3 regions of the Qipengyuania sp. CAU 1752 genome follow, and region 3 is predicted to be linked to each of the others. Evidence: predicted binding sites of a transcription regulator. Region 3 holds the regulator's gene; each other region holds the start of a gene.
What was found. Region 3 encodes LexA, which represses DNA repair genes until DNA is damaged. Its sites were predicted from a motif close to GTTCCNCNCTTGTTCT; they were not measured.

Region 1: a site for LexA is predicted at 2,255-2,270, ahead of ACXYL9_RS09525 (S24 family peptidase). Genes of this name have one in related genera too.
Region 2: a site for LexA is predicted at 3,674-3,689, ahead of uvrA (excinuclease ABC subunit UvrA). Genes of this name have one in related genera too.

Annotation. Positions count from the first base shown of each region.
Region 1 covers NZ_JBTLRE010000001.1:1,943,916-1,949,822, reverse strand. The annotation lists gene ACXYL9_RS09535 (alpha/beta fold hydrolase) at 1-824, opposite strand, end outside; gene ACXYL9_RS09530 (MarR family winged helix-turn-helix transcriptional regulator) at 902-1,375, shown strand; gene ACXYL9_RS09525 (S24 family peptidase) at 1,557-2,192, opposite strand; gene ACXYL9_RS09520 (DUF6961 family protein) at 2,496-2,627, opposite strand; gene ACXYL9_RS09515 (hypothetical protein) at 2,737-2,946, shown strand; gene ACXYL9_RS09510 (conjugal transfer protein TraG N-terminal domain-containing protein) at 2,951-5,653, opposite strand; gene ACXYL9_RS09505 (conjugal transfer protein TraH) at 5,664-5,907, opposite strand, start outside.
Region 2 covers NZ_JBTLRE010000001.1:1,235,162-1,241,068, forward strand. The annotation lists gene ACXYL9_RS06100 (hypothetical protein) at 1-119, shown strand, start outside; gene ACXYL9_RS06105 (M3 family metallopeptidase) at 190-2,457, opposite strand; gene ACXYL9_RS06110 (lysozyme) at 2,589-3,464, opposite strand; gene uvrA (excinuclease ABC subunit UvrA) at 3,771-5,907, shown strand, end outside.
Region 3 covers NZ_JBTLRE010000001.1:1,495,919-1,501,825, forward strand. The annotation lists gene ACXYL9_RS07300 (citrate synthase) at 1-565, opposite strand, end outside; gene gltX (glutamate--tRNA ligase) at 598-2,031, opposite strand; gene ACXYL9_RS07310 (ComEC/Rec2 family competence protein) at 2,060-4,249, shown strand; gene lexA (transcriptional repressor LexA) at 4,316-5,002, opposite strand; gene ACXYL9_RS07320 (molybdopterin molybdotransferase MoeA) at 5,088-5,907, opposite strand, start outside.

The DNA.
Region 1 (5,907 bases), 450 kb from region 3:
GCGTCGTTGGCGTCTCCCACCACCATATGCGTGGCATCTGCGATGTCGGAATATTCGGTGTTCGGGACCAGGTCGCGCAAATGCGCCACCGCCTCTTCGGAAACCAGATCGCTCGATCCGCCGCGAATGAGATGCACTGGTAACGAAAGCCGACTGGCCGCATCGCTCAGCGCATCGAATTGCCGATCCTGATGAGCCGGATCGCTTCGCTTCGTGGTCATGATGTTACGGATAAAGGCCGGGTCCCAGTGCCAGTAGTAGCGGCCATCATCCTTTTTGCGCAGGTAGCGCCGCAGTCCCTCTCCAGCCCCGCGCTTGCGGCGATGCGGCATGTACCTCGCGATGATTCCCGCCGCTTCTTCAGGTGAAGAAAAGCCGGTATCGACATGCTGTTCCATGAAACCGACCACACGCATCACGCCGCCCGGCTCCATGCGCGGGGCAATGTCTACAAGGGTCAGGGAAGCGAAAGTGTCTGGCGCGAGATAACCCTCGGCGATGATCCCGGCCAGTCCCCCCAGCGAAGCACCAACGAGTGCTGGTTTGCACTCCATGCCTGATGCAATCGCTACAAGATCGGAAGCGAAGTCGCGAATATCGTATGCTCCGCTCGCAGCCCAATCGCTCTCGCCATGACCGCGCATATCAATCGCAATTGTGCGGTAGCCAGCTTCGGCCAAATCACCTGTTACGCGCTTCCACGCACGGCGCGTCTGCCCGCCGCCATGTGCGAGCAGGACGGGCATGGCGTTGTCGCCACCAATCACTTCTGCGGCAAGGGAGAGTCCTCCCGCTCCATGAATTTTGGTGGTCAAAATCTCCATATCGCAAGCCACTATATTGTAAATTGATTTACAGTAAATGACTTTATCTAAGTCGATGCTGTGTTAAGGTGCCTTGCATGGCAACAAAGCTCGACCACGATCCCGATGAAAAAGCGGCGCCATTCCTGACCGATCAAGACCGGTTGGTTTTTCTGTTGGAAGAGCTCACGCGACGATTGCGCCGTACCTTCGATTCCTCACTCGAGCAGTTTGGACTCACCCGCACCCAGTGGCGTGCGTTAGCCTATCTCTACCGGACACCCGGCATGACCCAGACCGAATTGGCCGGTCAATTGGAGCTGGAGCGGGCAAGCATCGGGCAAGCGATCGACCGGCTAGAAGAATTGGGCTTGGTCGAACGGCGCAGCGCCAAAAACGACCGCCGTGTGTGGCAGGTGCACCTGCGATCCGCTGCAATCGACTTGCTTCCGAAAATGCGAGTCGAAGCGGATCAGGTCTATGCGCGCCTGCTCACAGGAATAAAGGACGAGGACTTGGAGGCATTCAAGTCTACTTTGGCCGCAATGCAGCGCAATTTGGGCGATGCCTAAAGGGCCCAGCGGTCGCCGCGAGAGAAGGTAACTTTACCAGCTGTAGTCGACGCCAACGCCGAAGAATGGCGGTAATTCCAATTACCCATCTATATCCGCAATTGGGTCGGAGGCGGAAGGTCCGCTTTTTGCGAAACCAGCGCCGAAAGCCGACCGTCAACTAACGGCCCAAGTCCTGCCGCTACAAGGCTCGGCCAAACCAGATAACCCGGCCCACCACGTGAACTTCCGACCGATCCATGTCGTGCCAGGTAGGGTAAGCCGGATTGTCGCTGGCAATGGTGATCTGCCTACCATTTGGCTTGATAGCGATCCGCTTCACGACGAGGGTATCATCAGAACGAAGGACGTAGATCCCGTCTCGCAGTCGCGAGCCGTGATCTGAAGCATCGACCAGAACCTCGTCACCATCACTGAGAGTGGGCTCCATCGAGTCACCCTTGACGCCGACGATCGACAGGCTGGCGCTCTTGGCCGAAGTCAGGTGCCGCAGCCACCGCTCATCGAACCCGAACCGGGTGTGTGCAGTCTCACTAGCAGCTACCGCGCCAAAGCCGGCGGATGCCTCCACATCGAGTACGGGGATCTCGACCATGCCATCGGTGACCGGATTAGCCGGACCACCGAGCACTTGCTCGTCGACACCGAAGAAGCAGGCAAGCGTCTTTCGATCCTCGTCATCGAGCTTTCTTGGAGAGCCGCGCCTGATGAACTGTTGTACATAAGCGGGATTGCGGCCGAGCAGCCGCGATATCGAGGCGTAGCCATATCCGCCCTTGAGAATCAGCCGGTCGAGCTCTTCCCTGACATGTTCCATCTGTCTGTCCTTCGAATCTCAATCGTAGGAATTTTCCTAGACTCGCGGATATGATCTTACTAAGAACATAACAGGAACACAAGGGATTTGCGAGTCGGAGCGAAAGGGTCATGACCTTGCTGGAACGGATCGAAAAGCATCTGAAAGATCATCATATTTCGGCTACACGCTTCGGCAGGCGCGCAGTCGGTGATCCTCGATTCGTACTCGACCTCCGGCAAGGACGAAGGCCGCGTCGACGAACGCTAGAGCGGCTGGAAGCCTATCTGCAGTCAGTCGAGGCTGGAGATCCCAACAGTTCCATCAGGAATGGGACTTGCGCGCGGCAAGTTGCTCATAGCGACGGACCACAACCTGCCAGAGTCTTGCCCCGTTCTGCTCGCCGTCCTCGCATAGCTGATCGATCTTCGACGCAATAAATTTTCGAGTCTGCAGGCCAAGATAGCGTTCTCGCTTTCGTGATGCTTCTTGTCTATTTTATCAGCGATCTGTTGGGACGATTTAGAGGTGAGAGCGCCGATTTACCACTGAAGGAGAATGAGCGATGAGCGATCCAGACAACAATCCCACTGGTGGCAAGCAGGACTGGGAAGGTCTTCGTGAAGTCGACCGGGCCATCGCCGAGAACCGTCTCACTTCCTACACCTGGAAAAAGACTTGGGCTGACCCTTGGGGACGGCTCAAGTTGATTGCGATTTTTGCTGCATTGGCAGCTTTTGTCGTGTTCGTAATTGTGCACGACGTCATCCTTTAGCAGCCTACCATTCCTTAACATCGTCTGCCGCTTCGGCCGAGGCTCCCTTCGCATCGCGGGTCTTGCCATCGAGGTAGCCTTTCACGGTCCCGATCCGTCGATCTCCCTGTTGCTGCACCCGATCGACATCACGGGCGATGTCTTCACGTTCGCTGGACGGGGCGCTCAGGCTTCCCGGCACACCGTCAAGCCGCACTGATCCCCGGACGCTCTCGGCGCTGCTCGCCGAGGGCCGAGCGATGGACGCAGAGGCCGGCAAGACCAGGTCGCCCGAGATCTCGGCATTGAGCTGGTCCGCATAGCCTTCGACGAACCGCGCCTGAAGCTGCTGGCCCCGCACGCTCATCTGGAAGTCGATGTCGTCAAAGCGCACCGGACCGTAGTAATCCCGGTTAGCCTCGATCTCCGCCATGCCCCATTCGCGATAGGCCTGGCTGAGGTTGAGAGTGCCTGCGGCATTGGCACTCTCGTACCAACTCGCCTGGTTCTCGAGGCGGCTGGCGATCTCCTCGGCTCGGCGCGCTTCGCGGGTATAGCTCTGCGCTTCGGTGATCGACGTGGTAATCCCGGCCGAGCTGCTTGACACCAGCGCCTCCGAACTCGAACTCGTTTCGCGCAGGAAGCCTTCGCGCGTGCTCGACCAGCTGCGACTGTCCGAGATCTGGCTCAGCGCGCCCATGATGCGCGAGCGATCCTCGGAGGCGATCCCGATATCACTGTCGGTCCAACTCTGGTTGCGTCCTCCCTTAACACCTATGCTCGCCGAGCCAGCGCCTTTTTCTCCCTTCAGTCCTAGAGCGCCATCCCCGTTCAAGAACCAAGATACGGTGATGTCATCGGCCGCGCGGCGCGACAGCCCGAATTGCTGCTGAAGTGTCTTCGAGGCGTTGTCGACCTCGCTGAAGGCGCTGCCGATGCTGTCGCTCGTTGACGTGCCACTGACGCTCTCGTTCGAGCGCGAGCGGGTGTACGCATCGCGTAGCTCGCTGAAGCGGGTGACAGCCGAACTCGTCGACTGCTGGGCAAGGTTCGAGAAGGTCTCGCTCTGGCCGCGGCTCTGGCTCGCCATGGTCGCAAGCCGGCTCGAGAAGTCCTGCCCGAGTGTCGGGGTGAACGGATAGCTCGAGGTCGGCACGGTGGCGAATTCGGCTTGAGGGAAGCCGGTGGTCTGGGTGCCGTTTTCGCTTGTGGCTCGCGTCTGCGCGGCGCCGTAGCCAATGTTGGGAGCGAGGCTGGCTTGCGCAAACTGCCGCGAAAACACGTTCGAGTTCTCAAGGCTGGTATTCCCGAGCGAAACATTGCCGGTGCTCGCTTCGCGCGCCGCCTCTTCTGCCGCGTTCTGGCTCGGATTGAGGTAGCTCGTTGCCTGGCCCGATATTGCGAGCGCGCCCCTGGCGACGCCGCCTGCAAGGAACGGTATCGATGCGACGAGGTAGCCGGCCAGGATCCCGATATCGTTGTTGACGTCGGTCATGCCGGAGAAGGTCGCGAGGCTGAGCCCGCTTGCGCCGCCCGCTGCCGCCACATCGCTCGCGCCCTTGAGCATCAGGATCATGTGCAGGATGACGAACAGCGGCCCCCAAGCTGCCAGATAGAAGAAGCCCGTGACGTATCCTTTGAGCGCGATCGGTCCGGTCTTGGGCATCAGGAACAGTGGGAAGAGCACCGGAAAAAGCGCGTAGAATACGACCGTCAGGACGACATTGAGGATCGGGACCCACTTCATCGCGTTATGCGCGATCGAAGAATAGGTCCGTTCGGTCTGGATATCGGCGCGGGTCAGCGCGAACACATCGACGCTCGATGCGCCGCTAGCTCCGGCAAATCCATGCATCGCCTGGTTCATGGCGTTGATGGTCAGAACTTGGCGGAAGATGCTGCTTGCATCCTTCGAGACGCCGGTGAGGTATTGATAGGCAATCGGCAGGTCGGCGATGAGCTTGGCCTTCGCGAGCGCTTCGGTCTGCCGGGGGTAGAGCTGGCGCCCGGCGACCTGTGTCATCTCATCGATAAGCCCGGCCCACTGGTTGGAGAGCGCAGTGTATGCTTCGCGGCAGGTGATGATCGTGGCCGTGACGCTATCGTCCGCCTGCCGGGTGAGGAAGCGCTGCGCACGCGCGGCACTGCCGGGCGCAATGGTCGCCCAGATATCGTTGCTCTCCGACAATTCCTTCATCGAGTAGCGACCGAGCAGCAGGTCGTAGAATACGCATTGACGGACATGTTCGTCGAAATTGGCGGCAAATTCGGGGTCGGCAATGCGCAGGGACCGCGTCGCTTCGAGCAGGCGCGCGCCGTAAATCATGCCGTTCTTCGAATAGTTGAGATCGTCGGGAAGGCCGAAGACGAGCTCGGCGGAACGGGTTAGGTAGTCGCCCGCTTGGCTGGTAAAGCTTGCCATGAGCGCTAGGCCCAGCGGGACATTGGCGACCGTGGCCGGTGCAAGGCTCGGATTGACGCGGTCGGTGACCTGCACATCCATGCGCGGAACCATCAGGCACATGTAGATGAGAGTCGCGCCGAGGAACCAGTTGAGCCAGGCGCGCCAGTCCTGGTTGAACGCGACGACAATGACCGCAAGCGCCATGCCCAAGACCAGCGCCACCTGGATCAGGCTCTTGTAGCCACCGGCCCCGGTCCACGCGGCGACGGCGTTCAAGACATTGACGATGTACTCACCGCCGCCGGTTGTGAAGATTTCGACCATGGCGCTCGACTCAGGGAATAATCGAGCGCGACTGGAGGCCGCGTGACCAGTCGAGCGCTGCGGACATCGAGGGCGACATCGAAGCGGCGAGCGCGTTCTCGATCATCGCGGTCTTCTCGATGATCTGCATGATCGCCGAGACCTTGGCCTGTCCAGTAGCCTGCCTCTGGACCAGGCCAGAGCGCACTTCGGCGACCTGGCCGCGCCAGATCGCAAGCTTGGCTTCATCGGCGGCGATGAAGCTCGCCATCGAG
Region 2 (5,907 bases), 260 kb from region 3:
GAGACCGCGCGACCGAAGACCCCGTGCTGGCAGAAGAAATCGATCAGGTCGGCCAGTGGGCGGGGGTCATTGCCAAGCAGGCAGGGTTCGATTTTCCACTTAAACAGACGCTGTTCTAGGCCTGCGCCGCGACATGAAAAACCCCGCCGCGTTGCCGCGACGGGGTTTCTCGTTTGCGGTCTTGCCGACTTACTGGCCGGTAGTCTGCGTCGGCAACTGTCCGTCCGAAGCCTCGCTATCCGCAGCCGCACCGGTGGACCCGGCGACCAGGCCGCGGGCCTCCAGCATCGGGGTGACATCGGGCTGACGCCCGGCGAAATTCTGGAACATCTTGAAGTAGTCCATTGTCCCGCCGCGGCTGAGCACGGTCTTGCGATAGTGATCGCCATTGGCGCGCGTCAGCCCGCCGTTGTCGCGGAACCACTTGCGGCTGTCGCGGTCGAGCATCTCGGTCCACAGATAGCTGTAATAGCCGGCCGAATAGCCAGCTGGCGAGCTGAAGATGTGGTTGAAATAGGTGCTGCGATAGCGCGGCGGCACGAGGTCGATCTCGAGCCCCAGTTCCTGCAGCGACTTGCGTTCGAAAGCAGTGACGTTGGCCGGCGTATCGATCGCCGCCGCTTCTTCCGGCGACAACGCGGCCCACTTCATGTCCAGCAGCGCCGCTTCGACGACTTCGCCGAAATCATAGCCCTGGTTGAACTTGCTGGCCGCTTCGATCTTGTCGATCATCGCTTGCGGGATGGTTTCGCCGGTCTTGTAGTGCTTGGCATAGTTGCTCAGCACTTCGGGCCAGGTCGCCCACATCTCGTGGACCTGGCTGGGGTATTCGACGAAATCGCGCGCAGTGGCGGTGCCCGACAGGCTTTCGTAACGCTGGTCGGCGAAGAAGCCGTGCAGCGCGTGGCCGAACTCGTGGAAGGTGGTGTTGACCCAGTCATAGCTGACCAGCTGCGGCTCGCCTTCGGTCGCCTTGGGAATGTTCAGCACGTTGTAGATGACCGGGCCCGTGCCCCACAGGTCGCTTTGGTCGACGAAGTTGCTCATCCACGCCCCGCCACGCTTGGAATCGCGCTGGAACGGGTCGAAATAGAACAGGCCCAGCTCGCTACCATCGGCATCGAACACGGTATAGGTCCACACGTCGGGGTGGTAGACCGGCAGGTCGGTGCGGCGTTCGAAGGTCAGGCCGTACAGCTTCTCGGCCATGTAGAAGACGCCGTCTTCCAGCACCTTGTCGAGCTGGAAGTATTCCATCATCGCATCTTCATCGAGCTCGTAGCGCTCTGACTTGACCTGGTTGGCGAAGCGATACCAGTCCCACGGCTTGACTTCGTAATTGCCGCCCTTGGACTTGATCTGTTCGTTGAGCATGGCTGCCTCGCGCCGCTGGGTGGCGGCGAGGGCGGGGACCATGTCGGTCATAAACTTGAGCGCGGTGGCGGGCTTTTGCGCCATGCGGTCATACATGGTGTAGCTGGCCCAATCCTCCTCGCCGAACAGCGCAGCCTTCTCGGCGCGCAATTTGGCGATCTTGGCGAGATTCATGCGCGTATCGTATTTGGGATTGGTGCCATCGGCACGGTGATAGCTGAGCTTGAACAGCTTCTCGCGCGTCTTGCGGTTTTCCAGGCTCGGCAGCGAGGGCTGCTGCGTCGTGTTCTGCAGCGCAATGGCATATTTGCCAGGGTGGCCTTTCTCCGTCGCCATCTTGGCGGCAGCGGCGATGTCGGCGTCGGACAAGCCCTTGAGCTCGGCCTTGGTATCAACGATCAGCGGCTGTGCGTTGGATGCATCGCGTACCATCTGGCCGAAATCAGTGGTCAGCGTGGACAGCTCGGTGTTGATCGCCTTTACCCGCTCGCGCTGGGCCTCGGTCAGCAAGGCGCCGGCATGGACCATGTTCTTGTAGGTCTCTTCGAGCAGCTTGGCGTCCTCGACCGTCATCGCCATGGCGGCGCGGTTGTCATAGACCGTCTTCACACGGGCAAAGAGTTCGGGGTTGAGCGTAATGCTGTCGCTGTGAGCCGACAACATCGGGCCGACTTCGCGGTTGATCTCGTCGAGCTTGTCGGTGGTATTCGAACCGGTCAGCGCGAAAAACACCCGCGCCACACGGCCGAGCATCCGGCCCGACTTTTCAAGTTCGACGATGGTATTGGCAAAGGTCGGCGCGGCCGGGTTGTCGATGATGGCCTGCACTTCGGCCTTCTGGATTTCCATGCCCTGCTTGAAGGCCGGCATATAGTCGTCTTCGCTGATCTTGGTGAAATCGGGCGCGAGGAAGGGTAGCGAGCTGTCGGCAGCGAAATAGCCGGTGCCGGCGGGGATCTCGGGGCTGTATTGCTCCTGCGCGAGATCGTCTCCAGCGCTCTCCATGCTCTCTCCGTCGGAATAGGTGGCGCAGCCAGCCAGCAGGGCAGCGGCGGCGGTGGTGGCCAGGATATGGGCCTTCATCATTCTCTCCAATGGTTCAATGCGACCAAGCGGCCCGGTCAACCGGAACCGCCTGTTGAGCCGTGTTGTAACTGGGCCCGCTTGAACCTGAGATTGATTGCAATTGCAACCGGGGAAGACACGCGCTTCCTCTAAGCTCTCAGCTCCCGCGGATCGTCATACTCGGCGTCGAGAAAGATATTGGTTCTTCGCTCGCTGCGGTAAACCAGCCCGTTGGCGATGGCGCCGGCGGCGTGGTGGTACTCCAGCTCCTCGGCGAGACGGTCGTAGTCGCGGGATTCAATTGCAGCGGTGAGGCCGGGGCTCTTGTCGGGCGATAGCGTGCCTTCGCCAACGTTAAAGGCGAGGTCGACCAGCGCATCGAACTCGTGCTGGTAGAGCTTCATGTCGCCGACCACTCGGCGCACGACATTCTCTGACAATGCAATGTCCTGTTCGAAGAACTTGAGCGCCCGCTCTTCAGTGATGTGGTCGCCCACTTGCAAGCCATCGCTGGCCAAAAGCAAATGGCCGACACCCACGGTCGGGTATCCCGCAACATCGCGATACACGGTGTAGCGAACGCCTTCTTCCTCGATCATTGCTTGTTTCAGATCGTCGCTTGCTTCGAGCATTGCGGGGGTGACCCGGGTCTCGCTCGGGTTGACCTTCTGGATGGTGGCACTCTGGCGGGCGGCGGTATCGGTATCAATTGCCGCGGTGCTGAGCGTCATCACGCTGGCCGATGCCGCCAGTGCCATCTTGCGCTTGCGCCGTCCTCGCAGCCCGGCACGGATGCGCTGCTGGCGCAACTGGCGGCGAATTCGGCGACGGTCCTGCAGATGCGCAAAGAAAACGCGCGCCCGAGCACGACGGTTGAGCCGCTCCGGCGCTGTACCGGTGGAATTGTTGTCCCTGTTTGTGGGCGCTGTCCAGCGCGACGAACGGGGCGGAGCAGCGCTGCGTGATGCGGGCGTCGAACGGGCGGTGGGGGTGGTACTATCGGTTGGTGTTCTGCCGGGCGGCACGGCGGGGTCCTTTCTCCTGCGAGACCCCGCGAAACCGGTTCGGCGACTGAAAAAAGGCGAGCCAGGCGGGCCTCGTAATGTCCTTCACCCTATCAACGGCTCGCTTGGCTGATCGGTCCACGGTTCATCGTAGCGCAAGCACGGGTTGGGTGTTGCCCCGGGTAATCGGGCCCAAAGGGCGGGTTACTTGACCTACCTTCATGACAATGCGAACATTTGCGGAACATTCGTCTGCCAGCGCGGCGGAGGCGATACCGCCTTCGGCCCTGCTGGACTCTGGTCGCAACAGTCCCCAAGTGAGCCGCCATGGCCTTAACCAAAATTTCCGTCCGCGGTGCCCGCGAGCATAACCTCAAGGGTATCGACATCGACCTGCCGCGCGACGCGTTGATCGTGATCACCGGGCTTTCCGGCTCGGGCAAGTCGAGCCTGGCTTTCGATACCATCTATGCCGAGGGGCAGCGGCGCTATGTCGAGAGCCTGTCTGCCTATGCGCGGCAGTTCCTCGAGATGATGCAGAAGCCTGATGTCGAGCATATCGACGGGTTGTCGCCGGCGATCTCGATCGAGCAAAAGACCACCAGCCGCAACCCGCGCTCGACCGTGGCGACGGTGACCGAGATCTATGACTACATGCGCCTGCTGTGGGCGCGGGTCGGGGTGCCCTACAGCCCTGCGACCGGCGAACCGATCGAGGCTCAGACCGTTTCGAACATGGTCGACCGGGTGATGGAATTGCCCGAAAGCACGCGGCTCTATTTGCTCGCGCCGGTCGTGCGCGGGCGCAAGGGCGAGTATCGCAAGGAGCTGGCCGAGTGGCAGAAGGCCGGCTTCACCCGCGTGCGCATCGATGGGGAGATGTATCCGATCGAGGAAGCGCCCGCGCTCGACAAGAAGTTCAAGCATGACATCGAGGTGGTGGTCGACCGGCTGGCGGTGAAGGAAGGCCTCGAAACGCGCCTTGCCGACAGTTTCGAAACCGCGCTCAAGTTGGCCGAGGGGCTGGCCTATGTCGACCTGGCCGACGGTGTCGTGCCGGGGCGCGAGGATGAAGGCGAGGGTGGAGGACAGATGAAGGGGGCGGGGCTGCCCGCCAACCGCATCGTCTTTTCCGAGAAATTCGCTTGTCCGGTCAGTGGCTTCACCATCGAGGAGATCGAGCCGCGGCTGTTCTCTTTCAACGCGCCGCAGGGTGCCTGCGCGACCTGTGACGGGTTGGGCGAGAAGCAGCTGTTCGACCCGCAGCTCGTCGTCCCCAACGAAGGGCTGACCCTGAAACAGGGCGCGGTGGTGCCATGGGCCAAGTCCAACCCGCCGTCGCCCTATTACATGCAGGTGCTGTCGAGCCTGGCGAAAGCCTATGATTTCGACCTGACGACGCCGTGGAACGAGCTCGCGCCGGAACAGCGCGACGTCATCCTGCACGGGACCAAGGGCAAGGCCGTGCCGCTCACCTTCAAGGACGGGCGCAAGCAATACACCGTGACCAAGCCGTTCGAGGGCGTGATCGGCAACCTCAACCGCCGCCTGCGCCAGACCGAGAGCGCTTGGATGCGCGAGGAGCTGTCGAAGTTCCAGGCCGCGCAGCCGTGCGAGAGCTGCGGCGGCAAGCGATTGAACGACAAGGCGCTGGCGGTGAAGGTCGCCGGCACCGATATTGCCGCGCCGGTGCAGATGAGCGTGTCCGATGCCAGGGAATGGTTCCTGGCGCTCGAGGCCAAGCTGGGCACCCAGCAACAGCAGATCGCCCGCGCCATCCTGAAGGAAATCAACGAGCGGCTGGGCTTCCTCGACAATGTCGGGCTGGATTACCTCAATCTCGACCGCACCAGCGGCACGCTGAGCGGCGGCGAGAGCCAGCGCATCCGGCTCGCCAGCCAGATCGGCAGCGGGCTGTCGGGCGTGCTGTATGTGCTCGACGAGCCGAGCATCGGCCTGCACCAGCGAGACAACGACCGGCTGCTGGAAACATTGAAGCGCCTGCGCGACCTTGGCAACACGGTGATCGTGGTCGAGCATGACGAGGATGCCATCCGCCAGGCCGACCATGTCGTTGACCTTGGCCCCGGCGCCGGCGTGCGGGGGGGCGAGATCGTGGCGCAGGGCACGCTCAAGCAGGTGCTCAAGGCGAAGAACTCGCTCACCGCCGACTACCTCACCGGGCGGCGCGAGATCGCGGTTCCGGCCAGGCGGCGCAAGGGCAATGGCCACAAGCTGACGGTCCACGGCGCGCGGGCCAACAACCTCGACAATGTCACCGCCAGCATCCCGCTCGGCACCTTCACCTGCATCACCGGCGTTTCGGGCAGCGGCAAGTCGAGCTTCACCATCGACACGCTCTACGCCTCGGCCGCGCGCACGTTGAACGGCGCGCGGGTGATCGCGGGCGCGCATGACAAGGTCACCGGCCTGCAATATTGCGACAAGGTGATCGAGATCGACC
Region 3 (5,907 bases):
TGCTCGGCTGCATGAAAGGCTGGCCGATCGAGTATTTGTACGCCCAGGCCGCGATGGTCGGCATCTTGGCTATCAGCCGGTGGCTTGAAATCTTGCGGTGCTCGGGATCCGAGATATCCGTGCTGTCATGATAGAACGCTGACAGCGCGCCAACCACGCCGCACATGATCGCCATCGGGTGCGCATCGCGGCGGAAACCCTGATAGAACTGTCGCAGCTGGTCGTGTAGCATGGTGTGACGGGTGATGGTGTAGGTGAAATCGTCAAGCTCGTCGCTCTTCGGAAGTTCGCCGTTTAGCAACAGGTAGCTGACTTCCATGAAGCTGGAATTCTCGGCGAGCTGCCCGATCGGATAGCCACGGTGGAGCAGAACGCCTTCATTGCCGTCGATATAGGTCAGCGCGCTTTCACAGCTGGCAGTCGACTTATAGCCCGGATCGAAGGTGAAGGCACCGGTTGCACCGTACAACTTGCGAATGTCGACCACGTCGGGGCCAGTAGTACCCTGGTGCACAGGAAATTCATGCGTCTGGCCGTTCAGCTCCAGCTTTGCCGTGTCTGCCATACTTGTTCTCCTACAAATTGTTGTTGCTCGGCCTATTCGGTGGGGGTCGCCTGCGCGTCGATCCGCGCGAGGGACTCTTCCCTGCCGAGCAGGACGAGCACGTCGAAAATTCCAGGAGACGTGGTCGTCCCCGTCAAAGCTGCTCGCATGGGCTGCGCAAGCTTGCCGAGCCCCAATTCAAGTCGCTCGGCGAGCGCCTTTGTAGTGGCTTCGAGGGCTTCGATTGTCCAGTCATTTTCAGCCGCAAGCGCTTCGTGAACCTCGCGCAATCTGGCGCGCCCTTCGTCGTCCAGCAAACCAGCGGCCTTCTCGGTCAATTGCAACGGCCGGGTGACGAACAGGAAGGTTGCGCTTTCTGCCAGTTCGTTGAGATCTTTGGCCCTGACCTTCAGAACATCCATCGCTTCAGCGAGCAAGGTTTCATCGGCCTGCGGACCGATCTTGCCTGCGACCAGCTTCGCCAGCCGGACATTGTCGGCTTCGCGGAGGTGGTAGCCATTGAGATTGAGGAGCTTCTTCGTGTCAAATCGCGAAGCGCTCTTGCCCACGCCATCAAGCGTGAAAAGCTCGACCGCCTGGTCCCTCGTGAATTCCTCCTGGTCGCCGTGGCCCCAGCCGAGGCGAAGGAGATAATTGAACAGGGCCTCGGGCAGCACACCCATCTCGTCGCGATAGGCTTCGACGCCGACCGCACCATGACGCTTGGACAGCTTGGCTCCGTCAGTCCCGTGGATCAGCGGGATATGGGCGTAGACAGGCACCCGCCAGTCCCCCTCGATCTCGTTCATCGCATGGATGACAGGCAGTTGGCGGAAGGCGTTGTTGAGGTGATCGTCACCGCGAATGATATGGGTGCAGCCCATGTCGTGATCGTCGACCACCACCGCAAGCATATAGGTCGGCGTGCCATCTGCGCGCAGCAGGACATAGTCATCGATTTCGGCATTGCGAACAGTGACTTCTCCCTGGACCGCATCGACGATTCGCTCTTCGCCTTCGGTCCGGGTCTTAAGCCGGACTACAAACGGCGCGCCTTCGGGCGCCTCGGACGGATCGCGGTCACGCCAGCGCCCGTCATAACGCTGTGGTTGCTTGTTGGCGCGCTGTTCGGCGCGCATCGTTTCGAGTTCTTCCGGCGTGGCGAAACACTTGTAGGCGTGTCCGGCTTCCAGCAGCTTGTTGGCGACCTCGGCATGACGCTCGGCGCGCTGTGACTGGAACACCGGTTCCTCGTCATATTCTAGGCCGAGCCAATCGAGCCCTTCAATGATCTTATCGATCGCGTCCTGGGTCGAACGCTTCTTGTCGGTGTCCTCGATCCGCAGCAGCGCTTTACCGCCATGGTGGCGTGCAAACAGCCAGTTGAACAGGGCAGTCCGGGCTCCGCCCAGGTGAAGGTATCCGGTCGGCGAGGGCGCGAAACGGGTGACGACCGTTCCGGTGTCGGCTCCATCAGTGCTTGCCATCTGGCGCAGCTTCCTTTCAATCGGTTTCATGGCGACCAACGGCGCGCCCGAGATACCAGTTGCAGGCGATCCGGGGTCGGGTCATGTTGCAATGCAGCAACGCCCTTGGCAGGCGCGTTGGCGCTTGTCCAGCATGGCGGGCGGCATCGAACGCGCGCTCGCCGATTCCGGTTTTGATCGTGCGCCGTGGATAGCGGTTGCGCTGGCGTTTGGGATCGGGCTGTGGTTCTTCCTGCCAAACCCGTGGGGGTGGGTGGCGGTCATGGCGGGTTGCGGGCTGCTCACGCTGGCAGGTTTTCAGATCCAGTCCCGGGGCCACTTGCCGCACCTCGGCATGGCACTACTGGCGCTGTCCATGGCTACAGGTTTCGGCACCGGGTTGATCTGGACGCGTTCGGCCATGATCGGGGCCGAGGCCATCCCCGCGCCGACAGTGCAATGGTACCTCGGACGGGTGCTCGAGCGTGAAGAACAGCCATCTCGCGACCAAATAAGGCTGGTGCTCGCCGTTCGTGACGCAGAGGCCGGGGCCGCGCGCAAGATCAGGTTGAATGTCCCGCTGGATTTGGCAGCGGACGACATGCGCGAAGGCGCCATTCTGAGGCTACGTGCCCGGCTGATGCCGCCAGCTCCGCCAATGGTTCCGGGCGCCTATAACTTCGCACGTCGGGCTTGGTTCGATGGCTACGCTGCAACCGGATCGGTGATCGGCGAAATCGAGATTGTCGAGCCACCTGCCGAGGCGAGCGGTCTGGCAGCATTACAACGTTTCCTGTCAGGTCACGTTCGCGGACAGCTGGACGGCTCTGCCGGCTCCATCGCGGCTGCCTTTGCAAGCGGAGATCGCGGCGCCATTTCCGAGGCGGACGACGACGCGATGCGCGATGCCGGCTTGACCCACCTGCTTTCGATAAGTGGCTTGCATGTCAGCGCGATCGTCGCCGCGTCCTACTTCCTCGCTTTGAAGCTGCTGGCGTTGTGGCCGTGGCTGGTGCTTCGGGTCAAACTGCCGCTGGTGGCAGCAGCGGTCGGTGCAGTGGCTGGGATCGGCTACACGCTGCTAACCGGGGCCGAGGTACCGACTGTGCGAAGCTGCGCGGCTGCGGTGCTGGTTCTCATCGCCATCGCCCTGGGGCGCGAACCCCTTTCGCTACGCATGGTTGCCGTCGCTGCGGCCTTTGTCATGCTGTTGTGGCCTGAATCCCTGATCGGGCCGAGTTTCCAGATGAGTTTTGCGGCCGTTATCGCCATCATCGCGCTGCACAATGCGGAGCCGGTGAAGCGGTTTCTCGCCCCGCGTGACGAAGGCTGGTGGACCCATGTCGGACGCCGCGCGCTGATGCTGTTGGTGACCGGCCTGGTTATTGAAATCGCCCTGATGCCGATCGTTCTGTATCATTTCCATCGTGCTGGCTTTTACGGCGCGCTCGCCAATGTGGTGGCGATACCGCTGGTGACCTTCGTCTCGATGCCGTTGATCGCACTTGGCCTGTTGCTCGACATATTGGGGCTGGGAGCGCCAGCATGGTGGCTGGCAGGACAGTCACTCGACCTGTTGTTGTGGATCGCCCATTTCACCGCCGGACAGCCAGGTGCGGTCAAGCTGATGCCGCAAATGGGCCTTGGCACGCTGGCCCTGTTCGTCATCGGCGGGCTGTGGCTGGCCTTGTGGCGAGGACGCGCGAGGTTGTTGGGATTTGCACCGGCCATCGTGGCGACAATGCTGCTGTCGGCAACTCCGACGCCGGATGTGCTTATCTCGAATGACGGTCGCCATGTCGGGATCGTCGAGCGGGATCACCTGGTCATGCTGCGCGAGAGCCGGTCCGACTACGCGCGTGACAATCTGCTTGAACTGGCCGGGATGGACGGGGAACCGATAGCTGTCAAAAACTGGCCGCGCGCCCGCTGCAGCCGCGAATTCTGTTCCATCTCGCTGCGTCGCAATGATCGAGACTGGCATTTGTTGATGGCGCGAAGCCGGGACCAGGTGGAGGAACGAGCGCTGGCCGCGGCTTGTGAACGCGCCGATATCGTCATTGCCGACAGGTGGTTGCCTCGGAGTTGTCGGCCGCGCTGGCTCAAGACCGACCGTCGTTTCCTGACGGAATCGGGCGGTCTAGCGCTGTATTTGTCAGAAGAAGAATTCGCCAGCGTCGCCGAAACCGAGGGCGAGCATGGCTGGTGGCGCGGTAGGGAGTGGAGGGAGCGGCAATAGGGCGGGACACCCTTTGCACGGGGGGCAATACCTGCGGGGACAGGGCCCCTCCTCTCCGAGACAATCCTAGTGGTAGCGTCGCAGCAATCCGGCCAGCTTGCCCTGAACCTGGACCTGGTGCGGATCATAGACCTGCGCTTCGTAAGTGGCGTTGGCCGGATCAAGCCTCACCCGCCCGCTTTCGCGGTGCAGATATTTGAGCGTCGCTTCCTCGTTATTGACCAGCGCCACCACTATTTCGCCGTCACGGGCCGTGTCGGTCCGGCGGATAAGCGCATAATCACCATCAAAAATCCCGGCATCGATCATCGAATCGCCCGATACTTCGAGCGCGTAATGGTCGCCTGGGCCAAGCAGCGCTGCCGGAACTGGCAGCGACTGGTGATCTTCCAGCGCCTCGATCGGAGCGCCGGCAGCAATCCGCCCATGCAGGGGAATCTCGATGACGTCATTGGCGGGAGCCGCCTGCGCGACCGGAGCAGCAGTGCGGATATCGACCACATTGCTAGGCGCCTGCGCCTTACCGCCACCGACGGCATCCTCGGGCTGCTTGAGTATTTCCAGTGCGCGCGCCCGGTTGGGCAGGCGACGGATAAAACCGCGTTCCTCCAGGGCCGAAATCAGGCGGTGAACCCCCGACTTGCTCTTGAGGTCGAGCGCTTCCTTCATTTCCTCGAAAGAGGGCGAAATTCCTGTCTCCTCCAGCCTTTGCTGGATGAAGCGGATCAATTCGTGCTGCTTTGCGGTCAGCATGGACATTGGCTCCCTGATGGCCTGTTCCAAAATCGTACGCGAATGCGAACGAATGCAGAACAATTAGGAAACCAAAAGGGTCAAGTCAAGCAATTCTGCCACTTGGTAGAATATAGCAGGGGACATGCGTGCCAGCGGCGCTGGCTTTGCCATGCGCGGGCCTGTCGACCAGGATATCGGCAGCGGCCAGTGAGCGAACGGCGCTGCTGTCCTGCTCGCCCAGCGGGACGAGCCCTGTGGCCGTCCAGCGGGAGCGCAGGAATTCGCGCCGTGCGCCACCAGGGCCTAGCTCTTTGGCGAGAGGGAGTAATAATCTGGTCGGCAGGCATTCGGCTGCGCCTGCCAGCTTTCGCAGCCCCGGCAGCATGAACAAGAAGCCTGTGACGAAAGCCGAGACCGGATTGCCGGGCAGGCCGAGAATGATCTGGGCATCGCGCTGCGCCACCATCAGGGGCTTCCCCGGTTTCATGGCAACTTTCCAGAAATCCAGCTTGGCGCCAATTTTCTCGAGCGCTGGTCGGACGAGGTCGTGGTCGCCCACCGAAGCTCCGCCGGTCAGGACGAGCATATCTGCATCACGATGTGTTTCCAACGCATCGACGATGTTGTCCAGCCGGTCGGGCAGGGGAGGTTGTCTTTCGACCGATCCGGCTAGGCTGCCAGCCAAGGCCTCGAGCATGGCGGCATTGCTGGCAGGTATCTGGTGGACCGCGCACTGTGCGGGATCACTGGAGAGTTCGTCGCCGCAATCGAGGATGGCCAGGAGCGGGCGGCGGGTTGCCTCGACCTGCGCTTGTCCCGCTGCGCGGACAAGCGCCACTTGTGCCGGGGCGATCCGTGTGCCCGTCGACAGAAGTTGATCGCAGGCCTCGAATTCAAAGCCCTCGCGTCGAATGTGCCTTCCG